2 regions of the Actinoplanes sp. NPDC048967 genome follow, and region 2 is predicted to be linked to the other one. Evidence: riboswitches for the same ligand, from Rfam matches in the RefSeq annotation. Region 2 holds a riboswitch; the other holds the start of a gene.
The links. A riboswitch is a leader RNA that binds a small molecule or an ion and turns the genes downstream of it on or off. The one in region 2 is predicted to bind thiamine pyrophosphate.

Region 1: another riboswitch for thiamine pyrophosphate. It lies ahead of AB0C12_RS17025 (ECF transporter S component); the one in region 2 lies ahead of thiE (thiamine phosphate synthase).

What each region holds. Positions count from the first base shown of each region.
Region 1 is NZ_JBEZFL010000003.1:934,220-937,761, forward strand. Features, by position in the region: gene AB0C12_RS17015 (DUF6328 family protein) at 1-495, opposite strand, end outside; gene AB0C12_RS17020 (alpha/beta fold hydrolase) at 543-1,358, opposite strand; TPP riboswitch at 1,434-1,538, shown strand; gene AB0C12_RS17025 (ECF transporter S component) at 1,612-2,184, shown strand; gene AB0C12_RS17030 (ABC transporter ATP-binding protein) at 2,276-3,542, shown strand, end outside.
Region 2 is NZ_JBEZFL010000005.1:723,697-727,238, reverse strand. Features, by position in the region: gene thiS (sulfur carrier protein ThiS) at 1-152, opposite strand, end outside; gene thiO (glycine oxidase ThiO) at 149-1,186, opposite strand; gene thiE (thiamine phosphate synthase) at 1,183-1,827, opposite strand; TPP riboswitch at 1,821-1,932, opposite strand; gene AB0C12_RS25265 (ATP-binding cassette domain-containing protein) at 2,053-3,542, opposite strand, start outside.

The DNA of each region.
Region 1 (3,542 bases), on a different contig from region 2:
GTCGTCCTCCTCGTCGTCATCGTCGACCCAGTTGCGGCGGGTCCACGGGACGGCGGCCCAGAAGGTCAGGAAGAACAGCGCGGCGATGCCGGTCAGGATCAGCGCGACCCAGATGTTGGTCAGGTAGTCGGTGATCAGCAGCACGCTGCTGACCATCGAGATCAGCATGAACGCCAGGCCACCGGTGGCCATCTTGTGCGCGTAGCGGACCAGCTCGGGCTTGCGGCCCTGGCGGAACAGCGCCCGGTGGAACGCCACCGGCGAGATGATCATCGCGGTGGCGGCCGCGGCGGCCAGCAGCGCGACGATGTAGGTGTCCTTCTGGAAGTCCGTCGTCTTCGGGAAGCCGTTGCTGAAGGGCAGAGTCAGCAGGAACGCGAAGAGGATCTGCACGCCCGTCTGGGCCACGCGCAGCTCCTGCAGCAGGTCGGCGAAGTTACGGTCCCACCGCTGCTTCTCGGTCTCGTGCTTGCTCCGTCGCTTCTCGGCGGCCATCGAACCTCCTTCTCGGTGGACGGATGGTTGCCCGAACGTGAACGGCGTCAAACTCCGATGCGGGCCAGCGCCACGTCCGCCAGCGCGCGCGGCGCCTCCTCCGGGATCCAGTGGCCGATGCCGCGCAACGTCACCATCCGGTAGTCGGCCGCCACCCAGGTCGCGGTGGCCAGCGCGGCCGGTTTGCCGACGACCGGATCGCCGTCACTCCACACGTACGTGGTCGGCACGGTGACCTTGCCGACCTTGGCGAGCTGCCCGCTGGACAGGGCGCGGTACCAGTTCAGCGCGCCGGTGAGCCGGCCCGGCTCGCGCATGGCCGTGGCGTAGAGGCCGGCCCGGGCCCCGATCGGGCGCATCATCTGACGCAGTGCCGTACCGCCGGCCCCGAGCAGCAGCCGCTCCGCGGCCCGCGACCGGAACACCCCCATGTAGGCGAAGCGCAGCTTCTGCGACGGCTGGTTGTGCAGGGCGATACCGAGCCCGCGCGGGTGCGGCACCGACACCGCGGTCAGGGTGCTGACCCGGTCGGGGTGCCGGTCGGCGAGCAGCCAGCCCACCTGCGCACCCCAGTCGTGGCCGATGACGTGCGCTGCACCGATCCCGAGCTCGTCCAGGACCGCGACCGCGTCGGCGGTCGGCTGGTCGAGGCGGTAATCGGCGACCGCGGCGGGGCGCGCGCCGGGTGAATAGCCGCGCTGATCGAGGGCGTACGTGCGCAGCCCGGCCGCGTGCAGCCGGGGCAGGATCAGGTCGAACTCGCGATGGTCCTGCGGGAAACCGTGCAGGAGGAGCACCGGTGCACCGTCGGCCGGGCCGCCCTCGTACACGTCGAAGGTGAGACCTCTGGCCTTGATCTGCATGTGACGCCTCCTACGCTGTCCCGTACAGCCGTACGGTGTTAGCGTTCATCGAAACACAAGCACCACGACGAACATGCAATCCGACAGGGGAGCGCACAGCGCTGAGAGTGCGGGTGACACCGCAGACCCTCGAACCTGATCTGGGTAATGCCAGCGCAGGGAGCTCGGTCATTCTCCAGCCGCGCCGTGTCCGGGAGACGTCCCCGGCCACGGCGTCGCGTCTCCTCCCGGTACGAGCTGGGAGGCACATCACATGCAGCACCGTTGGCGCACCATCGACATCGTCATCGCCTCGATCATCGCGGTCGCGTTCGGGGTCATCTTCTGGGCCTGGGGCCTGCTCTGGAACGGCCCGGCGGACGCCATCCCGCTGCCCGGCCGGGCCATCCTGTACGGCGTCTGGCTGGTGCCGGCCGTCCTGGGCGCCCTGGTCATCCGCAAGCCGGGCGCCGCGTTCTACACGCTGACCCTGGCCGCCCTGGTGTCCGTCGCGCTCGGCACCAGCTGGGGCTGGACGCTGGTGCTGCAGGGACCGATCGAGGCGGCCGCGGCCGAGCTGGTCTTCGCCGCGTTCGCGTACCGGGTGTGGAACCTGCCGGTAGCGGCGCTGGCGGCGGCCGCAGCGGGGATCGCCGCGTCCGTCTACGACGCTTTCGTCTGGTACGGCGGGACGTCGTGGGCGACGTTGCGGCTGCCGTACATCGCGATCACCGCGGTCAGCGCCGTCCTGGTGGCCGGTCTGGGCAGCATCCTGCTGGTCCGGGCGCTGGCCCAGACCGGCGTGCTGGACCGCTTCGCCTCCGGCCGCGAACGCGCCGCCGTCTAGTCATGACCGATTGCACCGAGCGTCGCCGGCCGGCGGCAGACGACGGCCGGGACCGCGAGGGCCATGAGGGCATGACAAAGGGGGCATAGCCATGGGTGAGCTGGTCCTTCGGGGGTTCGGGTGGCGGCACGCCGGTCGTAGGGCGTGGGCGGTGCGCGGGGTCGACCTGCGTGTCGCCCACGGCGAGCGGGTGCTGCTGCTCGGGCCGTCCGGAGCCGGCAAGTCCACGCTGCTGGCCGCGCTGGCCGGGCTGCTGCCCGAGGACTCCGGCGAGTCCGAGGGCACGGTCGAGATCGACGGGCTGGACCCGCGCAAGGCCCGCGAGCGGGTCGGCATCGTCTTCCAGGACCCGCAGACCCAGCTGGTCATGTCCCGCAGCGGCGACGACGTGGCTTTCGGGCTGGAGAACCGGGGCGTACCGGCCGGCGAGATCTGGCCGCGCGTCGACGAGGCGCTGGACCGGGTCGGCTTCGGCTACGGCCGGGACCGGCCGACCGCGGCGTTGTCCGGCGGTGAGCAGCAACGGCTGGCGCTGGCCGGCACCCTCGCGCTGCGCCCGGGCCTGCTGCTGCTCGACGAGCCGACCGCCAACCTCGACCCGGCCGGGGCGGCGCTGATCCGGGCCGCGGTCGCCCGCGCGCTGGGCGACGACACCACGCTGATCATCGTCGAGCACCGGGTCGCGGAGGCGCTCCCGCTCGTCGACCGGGTGATCGTGCTGGAACCGGGCGGCGGGGTCCGCGCCGACGGCCCGCCGGACGAGGTGTTCGCCGCGCACGGCGACCGGCTGGCGGAGGAGGGGGTCTGGGTGCCGGGTCACCCGGTCGCCCCCCGCCGGGCCGTCTCCGGTCCGGGTGCCCCGCTGGTACGCGCCGAAGCCGTCACCCTGCGCAACCGCCTCGCGCCCACCAGGCTGACCGTCCACGAGGGCGAGGTGCTGGCGGTGACCGGCCCCAACGGCGCCGGCAAGTCCACCCTGGCGTTGCTGCTCGGCGGGCTGCTGAAGCCCACGTCGGGCACGATCGACGCCGTACCGGGCGGGGCGCCGCACCGGTGGCGGGCCGCCGAGCTGACCACGAGGATCGGCTCGGTCTTCCAGGACCCGGAACACCAGTTCGTCACCCACCGGGTCGCCGACGAGCTGGCGCTGGGCCCGCGCCGGATCGGGCGCCCGGCGGCCGAGGTCGGCCGGGTCGTCGACGACCTGCTGCAACGGCTGCGGTTGGAGAAGCTGGCGGGCGCGAACCCGTACACGCTCTCCGGTGGGGAGGCCCGGCGGCTGAGCGTCGCGACGGCCCTGGCCACCGCGCCGCGGCTGCTGGTGCTGGATGAGCCCACGTTCGGCCAGGACCGGCGCA
Region 2 (3,542 bases):
CGCAGCCGCGCGACCGGCCACGACGACCGCGGCACGACCTCGCCGTTCACGGCGACCGCGACACCGCGACGAGCCGTGGTCAGCTGCTCGACCAGCCCTTCGACGCTGACCACATCGACGTCGCGGGCGGCGCCGTTGACGATGACCTTCATCCGAACCTCCCCGGTGCGAACGCGTCCAGCAGTGGCGCCGACTTCCCGGTCGCCACCAGCTCGGCGATCAGATCGGCGGTGACCGGGGCGAGCAGCACCCCGTTGCGGTGGTGCCCGGCGGCGACGACCACACCGGGCTGGTACGCACCGAGCAGCGGCGCGTTGTCGGGGGTGGCCGGCCGGTGCCGGACGAGCGTCTCGACCAGCTCGCACTCCCCCAGGTCGGGCACGAGATCGGTGGCGGCGCGCAGCAGGTCGAGCACCTGCCCGGCGGTCACCGTGGCATCCACCCGTTCCTCCTGGGTGGCGCCGACGACCACCTCACCGTCGGCGCGCGGGACGAGGTAGACGTGCCGCCCGTCGGCCCAGCCGCTGACCACGTGGCGCAGCAGTCCCGGCTCGCCGCGCAGCCGCAGCACCAGGCCCTTCACCGGTCGCACAGGCAGGCCGGTCAGTGCCGCCGTACCGGATCCCGCCGCGACCACCACCGGCCTCGCGGCCGGGAGATCCGCCACTCGTTCGCCCACGATCGCCGGGCCGAGGGCGGCCCGCAACGCTGCGACAACCCGCCGCGGATCGACCTGCCGGTCGTCGGGAGCGTGGGCACCGCCGCGCAGCCGTGGTGACAGCGCCGGCTCCAGCTCACGGACAGCGCTGGGCAGCAGCGGGCTCACCCCGAGGCCGTGCTCTCGGCGGTACTCCCACAGCCGGCGCGCCTCGGCGAGGTCGTCCGCGGTGAGGGCGACGCTCAGGGTGCCGACCGTGTCGTAGCCGACGTCGATGCCGGTCTCGCGCCGCAGCTCAGCGGCGAAGTCTGGCCACCGGGCGGCGGAGTCGACCATGAGCTCGGTCAGCGCTTCCTGACCGAATCCCGCCTCGCCGGCCGGCGCCAGCATGCCCGCGGCCGCGTACCAGGCGCCGTCGTCGCCGCCGCTGTCGTGGACGGTCACCGACAGCCCGCGCTGCGCGCAGCGCCATGCGATCGAAAGCCCGATGATGCCGCCGCCGATCACCACGACGTCGGTGCTGCTCATGCCAGCGCCCGCAGCAGATCCTCGGTCGCCCGGCCCGGATCCGCCGCGGCGGCAACGGCGCCGACCACCGCGACCGCGGCTGCTCCGGCGCCGACCAGCGACCGCGCATTGCCGGCGGTCACTCCCCCGATGGCGACGATCGGTGTGTCCGGTACGGCCGCGGCAACCCTGCCCACCGCGGCCGGCCCGAGCGGAGCCGGCAGTCCGGTCTTGGTGGTGGTGGCGAAGGCCGGACCGACACCGAGATACGACGCGCCGGCCCGCCGTGCTGCCCGGGCCGCGTCAACGTCCCGGCAGGTCGCGCCGAGCACGCCCACCGGCCCGAGCACCTTGCGGGCCACGGCGACCGGCAGATCGGCGGCGCCCACGTGCCCACCGTCCGCGCCGACCGCCAGGGCCACGTGCAACCGGTCATTGACCAGGCACAGCACGCCGTGCGGGCGGCACAGCTCCAGGACGGCGTCGGCCAGGTCGTAAGCGTCCCGGTCGCTGACGTCGTCCTCGACCCGGACCTGGATCGCCAGGCGCCGGCACGCGTCCAGCCGCCGGGCGGCAGCAATGGCGGCGGCCACCACAGTCAGCGGCTGCCGCCCGCGGCGGGCGTCCGTGATGATGTGCAGATGCGGAAAGGCAGGGCCCACAACACACTCCTCCCTGCGCCGGCATTACCCGGATCAGGTTCGACGGTCGGGGGCAGCGACAGCCCCCCTCTCAGCCCGGTGCACCGGGCTCCCGTGGGGTTGGTTCCGAGCAGACGGTAACCCGCGTCCCGCCGCCCGTAAACCCCCGGAGTGCTCCACTGTGGGTGGTCGCGTCCTGGCTCAGCGCCCGCACGCTGCGGGAACGGGCGCCGGAAATTCCATCCGCTAGCGGACGTCCCAGACCGGCTCCGGGGTCTCCACGACCTCGCCGTCGCCCTGGAAAAGGATGAAACGGTCGAAGCCGCGAGTGAACCAGCGGTCGTGGGTCACCGCGATCACCGTGCCCTCGAACGCCTGCAGCCCCTCCTCCAGCGCCTCGGCCGAAGCCAGGTCCAGGTTGTCCGTGGGCTCGTCGAGCAGCAGCACGGTCGCGCCGGACAGCTCCAGCAGCAGCACCAGGAACCGCGCCTGCTGCCCGCCGGAGAGCGTGCCGAAGAGCTGATCACCCTGGGCCGCCAGCTCGTAGCGGTTCAGGGCTTTCATGGCCCCCGCCCGGTCCATTCCGGAGCGGTGGTCGTCACCCCGCCAAAGGATCTCGACGAGAGTACGTTTCAGCAGCTCCGGCCGGTCATGCGTCTGCGAGAAGTGACCGGGGCGGACCCGGGCGCCGAGCCTTGCGACACCGTTGTGCGCCACGTGGGCCAGCGGCGCCCCGTCGACCGGCTTGTTGTCCACGTCGGGGGTGGTGCCGCCGGCCGCGAGCAGCCGCAGGAAGTGCGACTTGCCCGTACCGTTGGCGCCCAGCACCGCGACCCGGTCGCCGTACCAGATCTCCAGGTCGAACGGGAAGGTCAGATTCTCCAGCTCGAGTCCGGTGCACATCACCGCGCGCTTACCCGTACGCCCGCCGCGCAGGTTCATCCGCAGCGACTGCTCCTTGGGCGGCAACGGCGGCGGACCGGCCTCCTCGAATTTGCGCAACCGCGTCTGCGCCGCCTGATACCGCGACGCCAGCCCGTCGTTGTACGCCGCTTTGTTCTTCAGCGTGAAGACCAGCTCGCGCAGCTTCTCGTGCTCCTCGTCCCAGCGCCGGCGCAGTTCCAGCAACCGTTCGTGGCGGTCGGAACGGGCCTCGTGCCAGGAAGCGAAGCCACCCGGATGCGTCCACGCGCTGCCACCCTCGACGGCCACCACCCGGCTCGCCGTCTGGGCCAGCAGCTCCCGGTCGTGCGAGACGTAGAGCACCGACTTCGACGACTCCTTGAGCCGCGCCTCGAGCCAGCGCTTGCCGGGCACGTCGAGGAAGTTGTCCGGCTCGTCGAGCAGCAGCACCTCGTCGCTGCCGCGCAGCAGCAGGTCGAGCGCGAAGCGTTTCTGCTGGCCGCCGGAGAGGGTGCGCACCGGCCGGTGCCGGACCTCCTCCCACGGCTTGCCCAGGATGGCCACGGCCACGACGTCGAAGAGCACCTCGGCGTCGTAGCCACCGGCCTCGCCCCAACCGGCGATCGCGTTGGCGTAGGCCAGCTGCGCCTTCTCGGCGTCGGGGTTGGTCTCCAGCGCGGACTGGGCCGCGGCCAGGACCGCGCCGGCGGCCCGCAGCGGCGGCGCGACCAGCGACAGAGCCAGGTCGTCAAGGGTACGGTCGTCGCCGATCATCCCGATGAACTGGCGCATCACCCCGAGCCCGCCGGCCCGCGCGATGGTGCCGATCGGGG